Regions from separate parts of the Rahnella selenatireducens genome, predicted to be linked through region 2. Evidence: predicted binding sites of a transcription regulator. Region 2 holds the regulator's gene; each other region holds the start of a gene.
The links. Region 2 encodes PurR, which represses purine synthesis genes. Its sites were predicted from a motif close to CANGCAAACGTTTGCNTG; they were not measured.

Region 1 (6,243 bases), on a different contig from region 2:
GTACTCGAACAAGCATGGGTTGTACTGCGGATCCTCAGCACACATGCGGGTAAACAGCTGGCCTTTCTCGGTGATGTACACCGCTTCGCCCGGCGCGACATCACGCAGGAACTCAAAGCCCAGCGTATCAAGCGCCACGCTCTCAGACGCAACCATGTACTCGTTGCGGCCATCTTCCAGCGTACGTTTACCGATAACCAGCGGACGGATACCGTGCGGATCACGGAACGCCAGCATGCCATGGCCGATGATCATCGCCACGCAGGCATAAGCACCACGAATTTTCAGGTTCACGGCAGCCACAGCGGCAAAAATGTTGTCGGCTTCCAGCGGGTAATGCTGGAAACGGTCCAGTTCGCTCGCCAGGATATTGAGCAGAATTTCAGAATCGGAAGTCGTGTTCACATGACGGCGCTGGCCTTCGAACAGGTTGCTTCTCAATTCGTGAGCATTAGTCAGGTTACCGTTGTGGGCGAGTGTGATGCCGAACGGAGAGTTGACGTAGAAAGGTTGAGCTTCTGAGGCACTGGAACTGCCAGCCGTTGGATAGCGAACATGGCCGATACCCATGTTGCCTTGTAAGCGTTGCATATGGCGGGCTTCAAACACATCTTTCACCAGGCCATTGGCTTTCCGTAAACGGAAATTGTTATTGGCATCGATGGTGGTGATGCCAGCAGCATCCTGCCCACGGTGTTGTAACACCGTTAACGCGTCATAAATCGACTGGTTTACCGGCATGAAACCGGCGATACCGACAATACCGCACATGTTGTCTTTTCCTCTTCAGCGCTGCCAGAACTAAATATGTTTTGGCAAGAAACTCGACGTGCTCTGCAGGTAGTCAAAGAACCACCTGATGATATAACTGAACTGTGGGATCAACTGGGATTGTTTCCAGTCGTCACTTTGCGAAAAACTGGTGAAGGTATCCAGGAAGAACAGCATCGCGGAGACGATAAGTACACCGCGCAGTGCGCCGAAACACACACCTAACACCCTGTCAGTGCCGGACAACCCGGTTTTTTCAACCAGTGAACTGATCACATAGTTGACAATTGCACCTACGATCAACGTCGCGATGAACAAGATGGCAATTGCGATCCCGTTTCGAACTAACTCATCTTCGAAACGCGTGAAGTAGATGGCGAGATACGGGTAATAATGACTGGCTACAAAGAAGGCGCAAGCCCAGGTAACCAGTGATAAAGCCTCGCGAACAAAGCCACGGATTAAACTGACTAAAGCAGAAAATCCGATAACCGCAATGATGACGTAATCAATCCAGACCATTAACAATTCCAGTGTCTAATCTAGTCGCGTCTACCCCGGCATCCAAATCGCTGCGAATTCTAACAGAAAAAGAAAACGTTTGCGTAGCGGAAATCAGCCGGTCAGACAAATTAATAATAGCGATTAAAAAAACCTCAACCGCAGCATAAACCTATAAAATCCCAACCCGGCGATCTTATAGAAAAAGGGCACAAATCGCTTGTGCCCTCCCTGGTATTTTTTGTGTTTTTAGTGCCTTCCGGCCTCCCCCTTCGTAGAGGGAGGAGTAAGATCAGTGCGCCGAATAAGCGCGCACCTGTCCGTCTAACCCGCTAAGCTGGTGCAGCTGAGGGAGAGAAGCTTCCAGTTTTTGTTTTGACGCATCCGGGCCCACATAAAGCCGCGTGATTTGCCCCTGCACCGGCGTCGCCGGAACAGAATAAGAACGGAACCCGGAAAGCCGCAGAGTCGCAACAATCTCGGTCGCTTTGGCTGCATTTTTCAATGCGCCGAGCTGCACAACATAAGACTGACCCGCTGGTGCTTTTTCTTCCGGCGCAGGCTTAGGCTGTTCCACCACTTTCGGTTGTTCAACCGGTTTCGGCTGTTCAGCGACGACCTTCGGTTGTTCTGCCAGCTTCGGCTGTTCGACCGGTTTCGGTTTCACCACCGGTTTCGCTTCCGCCAGCGGTTTAGGTTCAGTCACTTTCGGTTTCTGAGGAGCAGGTTTAACCTGAGCCGGTTTAACTGGCGCTGTTTGCACCGGCTTCTTCTGTTCAGGCAGCGTCGTGACCGGCGGTGCTTCGACCGTCGTATTCCCCGGCGCTACGTTGCCATGATTGGCGGCATTAGTATTGGTCGCCGCATTATCGATGTCCTGCGCGCCGTTCATGGCCTGATTTGCGCCTTCCGGCGGCTGAGCAGGCAATGATTGCGTCACAGGTGGGATGGAATCCTGTTCTTCAACATCACCCGGTTTTGGCACCAATGGAATAGACGCAAATTCGTCTTCGTAATGCTTTTTCTTGCCGTCGAGTAAACCGGGCAAAATGATCACGCCCAGCGCCACCAGAATGACCGTCCCGACCAGACGATTTTGAAACTTACTTGCCACTGGTTTTCCCCGTGTCGATAGCATCCATTACGTGAGCTACGGTGTGGAACGAACCGCAGACAATCACAATATCCTGAGGAGCCGCCTCCTGCATAGCCTGTCTCCAGGCAGACTCCACATCATCAAACCGGTGCGCCTGAGGCAGGTGCGAGGCCAGCTCTTCAACGCTGGCGCCACGTGGCCCTTCCAGCGGTGCGCAATACCATTCATCCACCTGAGGCGAAAGACAAGCCAGCGTACCGGCAATATCTTTGTCTTTCAACATTCCCACTACCGCACGCACTTTTCCACCATTACGTGGCTGTTCAGCCAGGCGTCCGGCCAGATAAGCCGCGGCGTGCGGGTTGTGCGCCACATCGAGGATCAGGCGCGGCGATTCACTCACCGTCTGGAAACGGCCCGGCAGTGCAGCATGCTGTAAGCCATTGCGTAACGCCTCTTCAGGAATATCCAGCGTCGAATAATGCAGCGCGGCCAGCGCCGTCGCGGCATTTGGCAACGGGACATTCGGCAGCGGTAATCCGTCCAGTATGGTGACTTCTTCGCCATCCTGCAAAGCCGTCCAGCGCCAATTTCCGGCGTTTGCCGCGAAATTCCAGCTCTCACCCCGGCGGTATAAATCTGCGTGTTTCTCTTTTGCTACATCGGCAATAGATTGCGGCATATCCGGCTCACCGACTACGGCTGGCGTGCCTGAGCGGAAAATACCGGCTTTCTCGCGGCCAATGCTCTCGCGATCGGAGCCCAACCAGTCAGTGTGATCCAGCGCGATGCTGGTAACGACCGATACGTCCGCATCGACAATGTTCGTCGCATCCAGACGTCCGCCCAGCCCGACTTCGAGGATAACAATATCCAGCTTCGCCTGTTTGAACAGCTGCAATGCGGACAGCGTGCCGAACTCGAAATAGGTCAGGGAGATATCACCCCGTCCGGCTTCCAGCAGCGCAAAAGAGGCGCAGTGTGCAGACTCAGGCAACTCTTCGCCCTGAATACGGACACGCTCGGTATAGCGGACAAGGTGCGGGGAACTGTAAACGCCCACACGGTAGCCCGCGGCCATCAGGATGGCTTCCAGCGTCGCACAGGTGGTGCCTTTTCCGTTGGTTCCTGCGACGGTAAAGACGCGTGGCGCAGGTGTCAGTAAATCAAGTTTTGTCGCCACCGCGTTGACCCGGTCAAGGCCAAGCTCGATAGCCTGAGAGTGGAGGTTTTCAAGATAATAAAGCCACGTGGCCAAAGGCGACGTGGCTTGAGGGATAAGTTGATTTTGCATGAGTCCCGTTCAACCTGAGTTAGGTTCACTTCGACACTACATCACCAGACTGTGATAGCAGGCAATGCCCTCTTTGTCAGAACTGACGAAGAGTAAAAGCACAGCCAGGAGGTGCCGGGCGGCATAACACAGGTTACCGCCCGAAAAGCTGACCGGCTTTTACCTCGTCCGATCAGGCATCCTGATGATGGTCAGCGGCAGAACCGTCGACAGCAGAATGGACGTCAGACACATTCGGCTCCGGTTGCCCGGTCAGTTTCGCCAGAACGCTGCCCAGCTTGGCGCGCATGTCCGGACGACGCACGATCATATCAATCGCGCCTTTCTCAATCAGGAATTCACTGCGCTGGAAGCCCGGCGGCAGCTTTTCACGAACAGTCTGCTCGATAACGCGTGGACCGGCGAAGCCGATCAGCGCTTTCGGCTCAGCGACGTTGATGTCACCCAGCATGGCCAGGCTGGCGGAAACGCCACCCATGGTCGGGTCAGTCAGTACAGAAATGTACGGCAGACCGCGTTCCTGCAATTTCGCCAACGCTGCACTGGTTTTTGCCATCTGCATCAGCGACATCAGCGCTTCCTGCATACGCGCACCGCCACTGGCAGAGAAGCACACCAGCGGGCAGTTGTCTTCCATCGCCTGCTCTACGGCACGCACAAAGCGAGCGCCAACGACCGACGCCATTGAACCGCCCATGAAGGCAAATTCAAAAGAAGCCACTACGATTGGCATACCAAACAGCGTGCCTTTCATGACGATCAGGGCGTCTTTTTCGTTGGTTTCTTTCTGTGCAGCAACCAGACGATCTTTGTATTTTTTGGAATCTTTAAACTTCAGAACATCTTTAGGCTCAAGCTCGCTGCCTAATTCAACCTCACTACCCTCGTCCATGAAAGTGGACAGACGCATACGCGCGGTAAGACGCATATGGTGGTCGCACTTAGGGCAAACCATGAGGTTGCGCTCAAGCTCGGCGCGGTAAAGAACCTGTCCGCAGCTGTCACATTTAGTCCAGACGCCCTCAGGAATACTTGCCTTACGGGTTTGCGAGTCAGTGCTCTTACTAAGAATTCGTTCAATCCAGCTCATCGATAACCTTTCTGTTTGAACCCGGCCGAAGCCAGTCCGCTGTTCATGCTGTAACAAGTCCCCTGAAACCTACCCAAATACGCCTGCACACGGAGTGTCAAAAAACCTTACACACCGCATCGCAGAAGGGTTGTTCGCAGGAACAGACCATAAATTGTCGCTCATTAAACCATAACGGCCAGACACTGTGGATAAAAAACTGGTCTACCCTCTGGTTTAATGTCTTAAATTTTAACGTGCTTGCGCAAAAAATCGCCGCAGTTTAATCCTGCTGACGCTTTTCTTTCGCCGCTGCGCGTTTGTGCCGCCAGATTTCTACCACGCCCGGCAGAATCGAAACCACGATGATCGCGACGATCAGCAATTTCAGATTTTCCTGAACGATGGGCAGATCGCCAAACAGGTAGCCCGCGTAAGTAAACAGCAGCACCCAAATCAGCGCACCAATCACGTTATACGCTGCAAAGTGGCGGTAGGACATATGCCCCATACCGGCCACAAACGGCGCAAACGTACGGACGATCGGCACGAAGCGCGCAAGAATAATCGTTTTGCCACCATGTTTCTCGTAAAACTTGTGCGTTTTATCTAAATAACTGCGACGGAAAATTTTCGAATCCGGATTGCTGAACAGCCGTTCACCAAACACCCGTCCGATAGTGTAGTTCACCGCATCGCCGAGGATCGCCGCAATGGCCATGAGCAACACCATCACGTGTACGTTAATGTCATTACTCGGCAATGCCGCCAGCGCGCCCGCCACAAACAGCAGCGAATCACCCGGTAAAAACGGTGTCACCACCAGACCCGTTTCACAAAACAGGATCAGGAACAAAATCCCGTAAACCCAGATGCCGTACTGCGCAACCAGCTCCGCTAAATGCACATCAATATGAAGAATAAAATCAATAATAAAGTGGATAAAACTCATTTGATTTACCGTCCCATGTGTTCTTTAAAACGTGGCGTAAAAATCACGTGTACTGTTCCCTAATCTTCCAGGAACAAGGGGCCCATATTGACCTGAGGTAATGCAAATTTCTCAGGGTAATCAACAGATACCAGATACAACCCTTCCGGTTTGCCGGTCGCCGCAGCCAGATTGCGATCTTTCGCTGCCAGCAATTCTGCCATCCAGCCCACCGGCTGATTTCCGGCACCAATCTCGACCAGGCTGCCGACAATATTTCTCACCATATGATGCACAAAGGCATTCGCCTTGATATCCACCACCACGTAATTGCCGTGGCGGCTGACATTCAGATGCATCACATAGCGCCACGGCGTACGCGACTGGCACTGTGACGCACGGAACGACGTAAAATCGTTTTCCCCGAGCAATGCCTGCCCGGCGAGCTGCATCTTTTCGACATCCAGCGGCATGTGGACATGCGTCACACCGGTATGCAAAATCGCCGAACGGTAGCGATTATTGTAAATCACGTAACGATAACGGCGTGCGGTGGCGCTAAAACGTGCATGAAAATCGTC
Region 2 (6,243 bases):
CTGCCTTGAATACCATACCGGTCTTGCGCCTCGCGGTAAGTCATTTCGCCTTTTTCGACCTGTTCGACTACAGCCAATTTAAAGGATAGAGAGTAATCGCGTTGGGTACGTTTAACATATTGGTTCATCACATTTTCCTCAATATACGAGTTAAATGTGTCAACGCTATTTAGGACGGGTCAATACAAATAAAAAGAGCGACATAATGTCGCTCTTTTTTACCGGTAACCCCGGGTCAGGCTGCCGGTATTTCTGAATCGCCCTGAATTACTCTTCAGAGGATTTGTACTTCTCAGCCGTTTCTTTGATCAGCTGTTGCAGTTCACCACGCTGGAACATCTCAACCACGATGTCGCAACCGCCAACCAGCTCACCATCAACCCACAGCTGCGGGAACGTTGGCCAGTTTGCAAATTTTGGCATCTCAGCACGGATATCCGGGTTCTGCAGGATATCAACGTACGCGAAACGCTCGCCGCACGCAGACAGCGCCTGAACGGCCTGTGCAGAGAAACCGCAGCTTGGCAGTTTTGGAGAACCTTTCATGTACAGCAGAATCGGGTTTTCAGAAACTTGCTTCTGAATTTTTTCAATCGTTGGAGTGGTCATTTCTTGCTTCCTCAAGCCGGTACAGGCTGTCACGGTCATTACTCTTCACGCGCAGCACACAGAGACGGTGCGCAATCACAATGCTTTCTATTGTAACGATGGCTGCCACCAGATAAAAACGCCAATTTTTGTGGGGTCTTTCTGAATACTGGCATTTTCCTAAACAATCTTTAGCGCTTGCGTTCAGGCTCACATATTTAAAGATTCATCGAGAATAACATTTTTGCCGTTCGGCGATAATGTCAGATTTGCAAAATCCCATTCTTTAACTTAAATAATAACATGATGAAAAGTGGTTATTTTTTTGACTAAAAATGGCGGTTATTTCGACATAAAAAAAGCTATTAACTTTTTCTCACAATATGATCTAGAATCGAGGCAATTCGTGCTTTTTTGTCTCGTTCTTTTAGGCAATACTCTGACATCCCTGATGTTTAACCCTACCACTCATGGTAACGAAGCTATGCGCTTACTGTTCACGCTTTTTGTGCTGCTCTTTACCCAGCTGTTTCTGAATATGGCTCACGCGTCGCCACAGACTCGTGTTGCTGCCGATCAGCGAAAGAGTCATGTCAACCAGGTCACACCGGAAGAACGCCGAAAGCGAAAAACAGCAGCTGCGAAAACCAGCAAGAAAACCAAAGTCGCGCCGGTTTCAGAACCTAAAACTCAGGAAAAAGTTTCGAAGAAGAAAGTAAAAAGCACCGAACTGGTTAAGCGAAAGACGCCTTCTGAAAAAACAGTAAAAACGACGCGGGCCGAGAGTAAAAAAGAAAAGACACTCAAGACAACGCGGGCTGAGAAAAAAGCAGAGAAAGAAACGAAAAACCGTTCTCTCGCCAAAAACAGCAGTGAAAAGGCCAGTAAAAAAGAAGCGTATGGTCGCCACCGCAAAGGCAAAAAGTTACGTGAAGAAGACAGTAAGCCGATAACGCTCAGCGCAACACACAAAAAACGTTATCAGCATGCGCAGCAAACCGCGATGACCAAGCTGATGCACCAGGTCGGCAAACCTTACCGCTGGGGCGGAACGTCACCGAATACAGGTTTCGATTGCAGCGGACTGGTCTACTACGCATACAAAGATTTGATCCGTATTAAAATGCCCCGCACAGCCAATGAAATGTACCACTTGCGCGATGCGGCTCCGGTCAAACGGGGTGAATTAGAATCCGGCGATCTGGTGTTCTTCCGGATTAATAACCGCGGCGCCGCAGACCATGTCGGTGTTTACGTAGGAAACGGGAAGTTTATCCAGTCACCGCGCACCGGCGAAGACATTAAGATCACCTCACTGGGTGACGATTACTGGCAAGATCATTATGTAGGCGCACGACGGGTAATGACCCCTAAGACAATCCGATAATAAACAATTCGTTAAGTCTGAAGTTTCGCTAATCAGCCATTGAATAGCATTTAACGAAGAGTTTCTGCAGGGAAGAGTATCGGCGGAATGGGTGACTGCGTAAAATTGAAAAGGGCGATTCCTGTTATAGGTAATCGCCCTTTTTTATTGCGGCTTTCGCACAAATCAGTTCATCACTGCGGTAAAGCTGAAAGCAATAATCACGAGCAAAGCGCAGACCGTAGTGATCAAAGAAAATTTCAGGTTGCTGTCCATCAAACCCCCTTACGGATCAAATTGTGGCGTTGGTTTAGCCACACTAAATGTGTGCCAACGCATTTTCTCATAATTCGCATTTAAAATCTTGTGCTGAATCACAGTAGGTTCATGACAATTTTACTTCCACTTTCCTGCATTATAAGTGAAAATTGTCGGTTACCACGCCTGTGTGCCGGTCGATTTCACCCGAGAGCATTTCACGCCTTACTCTGAAGAATCCACCCAACGATTTCACTGCCCTTTTCGAAGTCCGCAGTTAAATCCACGCAAGCAAACGATTAACATAATGCTAACGTGCTGAAACACGTGAGCACAGGAGTCATTTTTTACATGGCAACGATTAAAGATGTCGCAAAGCGCGCTGGCGTTTCCACCACAACCGTGTCGCACGTCATCAATAAAACCCGTTTCGTCGCCGAAGAAACCCGAGCCGCGGTTCTCCTTGCAATCAAAGAATTACACTATTCACCCAGCGCTGTGGCACGCAGCCTGAAGGTCAATAACACAAAAACTATCGGTCTGCTGGCAACGTCCAGTGAAGCGCCCTACTTCGCCGAAGTGATTGAGGCCGTGGAAAACAGCTGTTTCTCAAAAGGCTATACGCTGATTTTGTGTAACTCACACAATAATCTGGAGAAGCAACAGGCCTACCTGCAAATGCTGGCGCAAAAACGCGTCGACGGTTTACTGGTGATGTGCGCGGAATATCCGGACGAATTGCTAAATATGCTTGAAGAATACCGTTCCATCCCGATGGTTGTGATGGACTGGGGCGAAGCGCGTAAGAATTTCACCGACAGCATTATCGATAACGCGTTCGAAGGCGGTTATATGGCCGGACGTTATCTGATTGAACGCGGTCATCGCGATATCGGCGTGATCCCGGGACAGCTGGCGCGAAACACCGGCGGCGGCCGTTTTCAGGGCTTTGTGAAAGCACTGACGGAAGCTAATATTCCTCTTCGTGAAGAGTGGGTCGTTCAGGGCGACTTTGAGCCGGAATCGGGCTATCAGGCCATGCATAAAATTCTGATGCAGAAAAACCGTCCGACGGCCGTATTCTGTGGCGGCGACGTAATGGCAATGGGCGCAATTTGTGCCGCCGATGAACTGGGCCTGCGCGTACCGCAGGATATTTCCGTGATTGGCTACGATAACGTGCGTAACGCGCGCTATTTCTCACCGGCGCTGACGACAGTTCATCAGCCAAAAGAACGTCTGGGCGAAATGGCCTTTACCATGCTGCTGGACAGAATTATCAGCAAACGCGAAGAGTCGCAGACCATTGAAGTGCATCCGAAACTGGTTGAGCGCCGTTCTGTGGCCGACGGCCCGTATCGGGATTACCGCCGTTAATTCTCACTCGACGCCTGCGATGCAGGCGTTTTCTTTTCAGCCGCGCAACCATTCCCGGTTCATCGTTTCCGTATCGCCCATGTATTCCAGCAGCCACGCCAGCGAAGGCGACGGATTGCTCTGATCCCACGTCAGGCAGCACGGGCTGTCGGGGAAGATATTTTCCAGCGACAGTACCTGCAATTTCCGCTGTTCAATCCACGGCGTCACGCGGTGAACCGGCATCATCCCCACACATAAACCTTCGTTCAGACATTCCACCGCACACGTCCAGTCGGGAACCACCAGCCGCCGCTGGTTATCCAGCGTCCAGGTATCGCGTTTCGGCAATGTCCGCGATGTATCTTCCAGGCAAAGCGCAGGATAAGGCCGCAACTGATCGTCATTCAGTATTCCCGACGTCTGCGCCAGCGGATGTTGCACGCTAACCACACAATGCCAGTCCATAAAACCCATATCGCGGAAACTGAACCGCCCTCCGACGGGGATCGCCCGCGTCGCACCGATGGCGACATCTGCCCGCCCGTCGACCAGCGCGTCCCAGACACCGTTAAAGACTTCCGAATGAATGATGAGCTCGGTATCGGGGAAATGGCGGTAGAAATCCAGCACCAGCCGCCGTGTCCGCGCAGGTTTAACGATACGGTCGACGGCCACCCGTAATTCTCCGCGCCAGCCGTTTGCGACCTGCTGACACTGGCGACGGGTAGCTATCATTTTTTTTGTCAGAATCCGTGCTTCATCGACAAAAACTTTCCCTGCGGGCGTCAGAACAACGTCACGGTGTCTGCGCTCAAATAAAGGAACGGCCAGCCATTGTTCAAGCTGGCGCACGGTATAACTGATGGCCGACGGCACGCGGTGCAAATCCTGCGCGGCTGCGCTGAAACTGCCTGTTCGGGCGACGGCGTCCACGACTTCAAGTGCATATTCGGACCACATTGTTTAGCCTTCAATATTTTTGATAGCAGAATGCAAATATTAGCGTTTCACAAGCCTGTTATCCAAGCGTTAAACTCCGCATCCGATATGATTTCTGCGTCAATTCATCTGCACTAAATAAATTAAAGAGACAATAATGAAACCCTCACTTGGATTTATGCTCTATCTTGCCGGGCTGAGCATGCTTGGCTTTTTAGCGACCGATATGTACCTTCCGGCCTTCAGCGCGATGCAAACCAGCCTGATGACCAGCCCGGGCATGATCAGCGCCAGCCTGAGCATTTTCCTGGGCGGCTTTGCCATCGGCCAGTTGGTTTGGGGGCCGCTGTCCGACAAGATCGGTCGCAAACCGGTATTGCTGATCGGCTTAGCGCTCTTTGTCGTCGGTTGTCTGGGCGTACTGTGGGTTGAGAATGTCCGTGCCCTGTTGGCGCTACGTTTCCTGCAAGCTGTCGGCGTCTGTGCTGCCGCCGTCACCTGGCAGGCGCTGGTGGTAGATCGCTTTTCTGCCGATGTTGCTAAAAAAACCTTTGCCAGCATCATGCCGCTGGTGGCGCTTTCCCCCGCGCTTGCCCCTCTGCTGGGCGCATGGGTTCTTAATCATTTTGACTGGGAGGCGATTTTCGTTCTGCTGACCGGCGTAGCCGTTATCCTGCTGATCACCACGTTCACTCTGCGCGAAAAGACACCGGAGGTTCATGCCCCTGAAGATAAAGCCGGTTTCGCGAAGCTTCTTGCTTCGCGGGTTTACAGCGGTAATGTGATGATTTATGCCGCCTGCTCTGCTGGCTTTTTCGCGTGGCTGACCGGTTCTCCATTTATTCTCAGCGACATGGGATATTCGCCGGGCGTGATTGGCCTGAGCTATGTTCCTCAGACCATTGCTTTCCTGCTGGGCGGTTTTGGATGTCGCGTACTGATCAGTAAAACGGATGGGAATAAGATCCTGCCGTGGCTGTTGGCGGGTTATGGCGTCAGTGTTGCGGGTCTGTTCGGCGTAGCTATATTTACTGATGCCGGGCTGATGAGCCTGTTAATTCCGTTCTGTATGATGGCTTTGGTGAATGGCGCGATTTATCCCATTGTTGTCGCAAATGCATTAATGCCATTTACTGCTAATACAGGTAAGGCCGCGGCGTTGCAAAATACCCTGCAGTTGGGTTTGTGTTTCCTCGCGAGTCTGCTGGTTTCCGCATTTATTGTGCAACCACTCATGGCGACAGTCACCACGATGCTGTCTACACTACTGTTGGTAGTTTTAGGCCGCTGGCTGTCACTGCGTCAGGAAGAAGGGCAATCCGGTGAACAGGAACCGGAGCAGAAACAGCAAGCAAGGCATGCGAACTGATCGCAATAATGACCTTAAGTAACAATCACTTAATGGACATTTTCATTCGTCGCGATTAACTATTGAGAATGCCTGCCAGCGAGCCTATACTCAACAAAACCCAATAAAATAGCATTTTTACAATACTTTTATTACATACTTAGCGCCGGCGCGAGGGTCGCGTCACACTATTTATTCTGGTTTATTTTTCAAGGATGATTTTCCTGCACGCCATTTGTGTGCGGGTGTTCTTCTAAATTTCCTCTGTAGGTGTCGAATATCGGACGTGGCGCGAGTCGTCTGTTCTCATAAAGACCTGCACAAATTGCCTTTGCTTTTCCCGGCAGGTTAATAAGTCAGAAGAGAAAGTGATGGAGAAGCTATG
Region 3 (6,243 bases), on a different contig from region 2:
TGCACATCCTGATGCGCAGTCAGCAGGTTTTGCATAACGTTCAGACCTTTGGTGCGGTCGAAGTCAGCAGGCTGGCTGGCGAGGATTTTAAAATGGTGTTTTTCAGCGGCCTGAGCGAAACCTTTACCGCGTTCGCGGGCAACAGACGTTCCTGCAATCCCTTCCAGTTCGATTACTTTTGCGTTTTCGCCCAGTTTTTTGGCGATGTAATCGCCCGCCATCTGGCCACCGAAGGCGTTATCAGATGCAACGTGGCTGGCTACAACGCCCTTGGTGGCCTGACGGTCAAGGGTGATCACCGGGATTTTCGCCTGATTTGCCATCGCTACAGCGTTACCCACTGCGTCAGAATCGGTCGGGTTTATGAGCATCAGCTTGGTGCCACGAACGGTCAGGTCCTGCACGTTGGCCAGTTCTTTAGCCGGGTTGTTCTGAGAATCAAGAACCACCAGGTTGTAGCCCAGTTTATCGGCTTCTTTTTGCGCGCCGTCTTTCATGGAAACGAAGAACGGGTTATTCAAAGTTGAAACGACCAGCGCAATGGTATCTTTCGCCAGAACGTTTGCACTGAAGGAAGCGGTGATCGCTGCAGCGGAAACCCAGACAGCCAGTTTTTTCATATTCATGGTCATAAGTCCTGTAGGAGAGTTTATTTGTTGCTTTTGTTATCCACCAGAACCGCCAGCAGAATGACGACTGCTTTTACGATCATCTGGTAGTAGGAAGAAACACCTAATAAGTTCAAACCGTTATTCAGGAAGCCAAGGATCAAAGCACCGATCAGGGTGCCGACAATACGTCCTTTCCCGCCGGAGAGGCTGGTTCCCCCTAATACCACAGCGGCAATCGCATCCAGCTCGTAACCGGTACCTGCGTTAGGCTGCGCGGAAGACAGACGCGCCACTTCGATAATACTGGCCAGCGCCGCCAGCAATCCGCACAGGGAGTAGACGATAATTTTGACTTTATCGACACTGATACCTGACAGACGCGTGGCCGATTCATTACCGCCCAGCGCGTAGATATAACGCCCTAACCGGGTGTGATGAAGCATGTACCAGGCGGCAATAAACACTACGGCCATCAGCCAGACCGGCGTCGGAATACCCAGCGGACGTCCGATACCAAACCAGCCGAATACGTCTGCTACATCGTTAAAACCAGTGCTGATCGGGCTGCCGTTGGTATAAACCATCGTGATACCACGCAGCAATAACATCATAACCAGCGTGGCGATAAACGCCTGCACCTTGCCTTTAGCGACAATCAAACCCGTGACAGCGCCGACACCGGCCCCCAGCGCCAGCGCGCCCGCCACAGCAACCAGGGCATTAACTTCCAGCCCGACAATGGAAGCCGCAACCGCACCGGTCAGCGCCAGCAAAGAGCCGACAGACAAATCAATGCCGGAAGTGAGGATCACCAGCGTCATACCAACGGCCATAATGGCGTTGACCGACGTCTGCTGAAGAATATTGAACAGGTTATTGACCGTGAAGAAATTCGGGCTCATAGAGGAAACCACGGCAATCAACACCAGCAACGCAATCAGAGACTTTTGCTCCAACAACCACTCTTTACTGATCCAGCGCTTTTTGGCTGGCAATGTCTGAGAACTCATATCTGATTACTCCTGCGTCACGCCGTATTGCTTGCCGACAGCGGCTGCCATCAGCACTTCTTGCGTTGCCTGTTCTATCGGGAATTCACCGCTCAAATGGCCTTCATGCATCACTAAAACCCGGTCGCTCATGCCGATAACTTCCGGCATTTCCGAGGAGACTAAAATGATGCTCAGCCCTTCGCGCTTGAACTGGTTAATAAGCTGGTAAATCTCTTTTTTCGCGCCAACGTCAACGCCTCGCGTCGGTTCGTCGAGGATCAGAACTTTTGGCCGCGTCATTAATCCGCGGGCAATCGCCACTTTTTGCTGATTCCCGCCGGAAAGCAGGCCGATGGTCTGCATCATTGATGGCGTTTTGATATTGAAGAGACGGATGAAATCGCCCACAGCCTGTTGCTCATCGGCATGCTTCAAGCGCCCGCCGCCGTGGCTGAAATAGCGCAACGCGGTCAGTGACATGTTTTCTTTCACCGACATCCCGAGCACCAAACCATCGCGCTTACGGTCTTCGGAAATGTAGACGATGCCGTTTGCCAGCCCGTCCTGCGGAGAATGTGTGACAACCTCGCGGCCATCCAGCGAAACGTAACCACTTTTACGTGGCAACGCGCCGTAGAGAATTTTCATCAGTTCAGTACGGCCCGCGCCCATCAGGCCGGACACGCCGAGGATTTCGCCGCTGTGAAGTTCAAAGCTGACGTTATCTACGCCCGGGCCGCACAAATCACGAACCTGCAAACGCAGCGCGCCGCGTTCGTGGTTTATGCGTGGGTACTGCTCTTCGAGACGACGGCCCACCATCATTTCGATCAACGTATCTTCTTGCAGTTCGCTGACCGGGCGTTCGGCAATAAACTGACCGTCACGGAATACGGTCACGTCATCGCAAATCTCAAAAATCTCTTTCAGGCGGTGGGAGATATACACCACCCCACATCCGGCGGCCTTCAGTTCGCGAATAACGTTAAATAAAGAAGCCGTTTCGGTATCGGTGAGCGCATCCGTCGGCTCATCCATAATGATGACTTTGGATTCAAAGCTCAGCACTTTGGCGATCTCAACCATCTGCTGGTCGCCAATCGATAATTCACCGACGAGCCGGTCGCTTTTGTAACGCAGATTCAGACGCGCCAGAAGTTTATCGGCTTCGGCGTACATCTTCTTCCAGTTGATGCGGCCAAAGCCGTTGACGAACTCACGGCCAAGAAAGATGTTTTCAGCAATAGTCAGCTGTGGGATCAGGTTTAGTTCCTGATGGATGATGCCAATCCCAGCTTCCTGAGAAGCTTTCGGGCCATTGAAGGTAGTTTCCTTTCCAAGAAACTGTACTGAGCCGGCATCTTTCTGGTAGATGCCGGTCAGCACTTTCATCATGGTGGACTTACCCGCGCCGTTTTCTCCCACCAGCGCCATCACACGCCCCGGATAAACGCTGAGCGCCGCGCCGGAAAGTGCTTTGACGCCGGGAAAGGCTTTATCAATCCCTGTCAGTTTCAGCAAAGGTTGCATAAAGGCCTCAGAAGGTTACGCCGGCACACAGAATAACGTTCGCGTAAGGCGAACATTCCCCGCTGCGGATCACAGCCCGACTTTTTTCGCTTTGCGCTTTGAATGCCTCATGACTGACGTAATCCAAAGCAATGGTGTTTCCCTGGTGTTGTTCGAGTTGTGTCAATTGGGCGAGCAACGCTTCATGGAGTTGAGGATTTTTAGTGAGGATTTCCTCGGCGAGGATAGCCCGCTCAACCTGCATCTCGTGTGTCACTACCTCAAAGACTTGTAAAAAGGTGGGGACTCCCTGGGTTAGCGCCAGATCGATGCGTTGGCAAGCTGCTGGCACCGGAAGACCGGCATCGCCAATAACCAGCTGATCGGTATGACCTAACCGGGCAATAACATTCGAGATTTCGGCATTTAATAGCGGTGACTTCTTCATTGTTAACTCCTACAGCGAAACGTTTCGCTCACCGATGAGTTTATGAGACTCGCAGAACTTGGCAATGAAGATGTGATGGAATTGTGATCAGCGTCGAAACGTTTCGCTGAACAATTCAGAAAACGCAGAGCAATTTGAGTTAGCGTTTAATTAGAGGGAGAAGGCAGAAATAAAACAGGGCACCCGAAGGTGCCCTGTTCACAACAGAATGGGAAATCAGATTTCCACCTGCGTACCGAGTTCGATCACACGGTTCGGGGGGATCTCAAACTGGTCCGGCGCGCGCAGGGCGTTTCGGCTGAGCGCCATAAACAGTTTGCCGCGGAAATACAGATACCACGGACGCTTGGTAAGGATCAGCGATTCGTGCGACATAAAGAACGACGTTTCCATCATCCGGCACGGCAGTCCCTCCAGACCACAGCGGTGGAAGACTTCTTCCACATTCGGCGTTTCTTTAAATCCGTAACTCGCGACCACGCGCCAGAATGTCGGCGAAAGCTGCTCAATGGTGACACGCCGTACGTTATGCACATAAGGCGCATCTTCTGTTCGCAATGTCAGCAGGACAACACGCTCGTGCAACACTTTGTTGTGTTTGAGGTTATGCAGCAGCGCAAACGGGATCACGTTGATGGCGCGCGACATATAAACCGCAGTCCCCGGAACACGAACCGGCGGTGATTTTTCCAGTGAAGCAATCATCGCTTCGAGAGAATTCCCGTGCTCGTTCATGCGGCGCATGAGACGGAAGCGCTCGCTTTTCCAGGTCGTCATGACGATGAACATGCACAGACCCAGCGTCAGTGGCAGCCAGCCACCGGAGAACAGTTTAGTGGCGTTCGCAGCGAACAGCGGTATATCCATGAACAGCAGAGCAATCAGTAAAAGACCGACCAGGAACGGTTTCCAGTGCCAGTTTTTAAGCGCCACCGTGCAGGAAAGAATGCTGGTCAGCACCATGGTGCCGGTGACGGCAATACCATAAGCCGCCGCCAGATTACTCGAATGCTCGAAGCTGGCAATCACGATAACTACCGCGAAATACAGCAGCCAGTTAATCGCAGGGATGTAGATCTGACCCGCTTCCATTTCTGAGGTGTGGATAATGCGCATCGGCGGTAAATAGCCCAAACGCACAGCCTGGCGGGTCAGGGAGAACACACCGGAGATAACGGCCTGAGACGCGATGATGGTTGCCAGCGTCGCCAGAATCAGTAACGGAATCAGCGCCCAGTCAGGTGCCAGCAGGAAGAACGGGTTTTTGATCGACTCCGGGTTTTTCAGCAGCAACGCTCCCTGACCGAAGTAATTCAGCACCAGAGAAGGTAATACAACGGTAAACCAGGCCAGACGGATTGGGAATTTCCCGAAGTGCCCCATATCGGCATACAACGCTTCTACCCCTGTAATCGACAGAACGACCGCGCCGAGCGCCAGGAAGGAGAAGGATTTATGCTCAATAAAGAAATTAACCGCCCACATCGGGTTCATAGCGCGCAGCACTTCAGGGTTCTGCATGATGCTATTCACACCAAGAACCGCCAGCGAAAGGAACCACAGCAACATTACCGGCGCAAAGAGTTTGCCCACAATGCCGGTACCGTGCTTTTGAATAATGAAGAGCAACGTCAGGACAGTAATTGAAAGAGGGACGATATAAGGATCAAGGGCAGGCGCGGCAATTTCCAGACCTTCCATCGCGGAAAGCACTGAGATAGCCGGCGTGATAACCACTTCGCCGTAGAAGAAGCTGCCACCAATCAGACCGAGGATCACCAGAACGGCTGTGGTACGTGCCGACGTATTTCTGCCAGCCAGAGACATCAGCGTAAGAATACCGCCTTCACCTGCGTTGTCTGCCCGCATCACGTAAGTGAGGTATTTGAGCGAAACAATGAGGATTAACATCCAGAAAATCAGGGAGAGAAAACCAAAAACGACGCTGGGTTCAACGTTGAAACCATAGTGACCAGAAAAGCACTCTCTTAAGGTATAGAGAGGACTGGTACCAATGTCGCCATAGACCACACCAATGGCGGCCAGGGTTACTGCTGGGAGTGACCGTTTATGTTCAGTGCTCATATTTTATTTCTTTTTTGCTCGAACATCCGTAAGCGATGCGTGCGCTCAATCTTATGATGCCCACTAAAAGGCGCACAGTATGCACGAATTAATCAGATTGCCTACCCTTAAATGTGCAGCGAAACCGCCGTTAAGATGAACGCGGTCACAATTCTGATAATAGAAAATTTTTAGTAATCAACAAGCTATAACGATAAAAATAAACGTGGCATATCGTCATAAGCCAGTACACTATTCAACAACTAAATGGAAACCGGAAGAGACAGTATGGCGCAATCTCCCCTTCTGGCAGAACGGATAGCCCGTCTTGCTAACGCATTAGAACATGGTCTGTATGAGAGGCAAGATGCCATACGCCTTTGCCTGCTGGCAGCCTTATGCGGAGAGAGCGTTTTTCTGCTCGGTCCGCCCGGCATCGCGAAAAGCCTGATAGCCCGTCGCCTGAAATTTGCCTTCCGCCATGCGCGCGCTTTTGAATATCTGATGACACGCTTTTCTACTCCGGAAGAAGTCTTTGGTCCGCTGTCGATTCAGGCCCTGAAAGATGAAGGCCGCTATCTGCGTCTGACCGAAGGTTACCTGCCGGAAGCGGAAATTG

Region 1: the regulator PurR is predicted to act here: its motif matches at 1,362-1,379, upstream of cvpA (colicin V production protein).
Region 3: the regulator PurR is predicted to act here: its motif matches at 3,573-3,590, upstream of rbsD (D-ribose pyranase).

Annotation. Positions count from the first base shown of each region.
Region 1 is NZ_JBKEZJ010000003.1:158,237-164,479, reverse strand. It holds gene purF (amidophosphoribosyltransferase) at 1-771, opposite strand, end outside; gene cvpA (colicin V production protein) at 802-1,293, opposite strand; gene dedD (cell division protein DedD) at 1,565-2,386, opposite strand; gene folC (bifunctional tetrahydrofolate synthase/dihydrofolate synthase) at 2,376-3,662, opposite strand; gene accD (acetyl-CoA carboxylase, carboxyltransferase subunit beta) at 3,835-4,752, opposite strand; gene ACLBVC_RS06580 (DedA family protein) at 5,015-5,683, opposite strand; gene truA (tRNA pseudouridine(38-40) synthase TruA) at 5,743-6,243, opposite strand, start outside.
Region 2 is NZ_JBKEZJ010000001.1:5-6,247, forward strand. It holds partial or broken gene ACLBVC_RS00005 (IS3 family transposase) at 1-128, opposite strand, end outside; gene ACLBVC_RS00010 (Grx4 family monothiol glutaredoxin) at 268-609, opposite strand; gene ACLBVC_RS00015 (C40 family peptidase) at 1,073-1,975, shown strand; gene cydH (cytochrome bd-I oxidase subunit CydH) at 2,141-2,230, opposite strand; gene purR (HTH-type transcriptional repressor PurR) at 2,564-3,589, shown strand; gene punR (DNA-binding transcriptional activator PunR) at 3,626-4,531, opposite strand; gene punC (purine nucleoside transporter PunC) at 4,668-5,879, shown strand; gene cfa (cyclopropane fatty acyl phospholipid synthase) at 6,241-6,243, shown strand, end outside.
Region 3 is NZ_JBKEZJ010000029.1:3,092-9,334, forward strand. It holds gene rbsB (ribose ABC transporter substrate-binding protein RbsB) at 1-626, opposite strand, end outside; gene rbsC (ribose ABC transporter permease) at 650-1,621, opposite strand; gene rbsA (ribose ABC transporter ATP-binding protein RbsA) at 1,628-3,133, opposite strand; gene rbsD (D-ribose pyranase) at 3,141-3,560, opposite strand; gene kup (low affinity potassium transporter Kup) at 3,777-5,645, opposite strand; gene ravA (ATPase RavA) at 5,913-6,243, shown strand, end outside.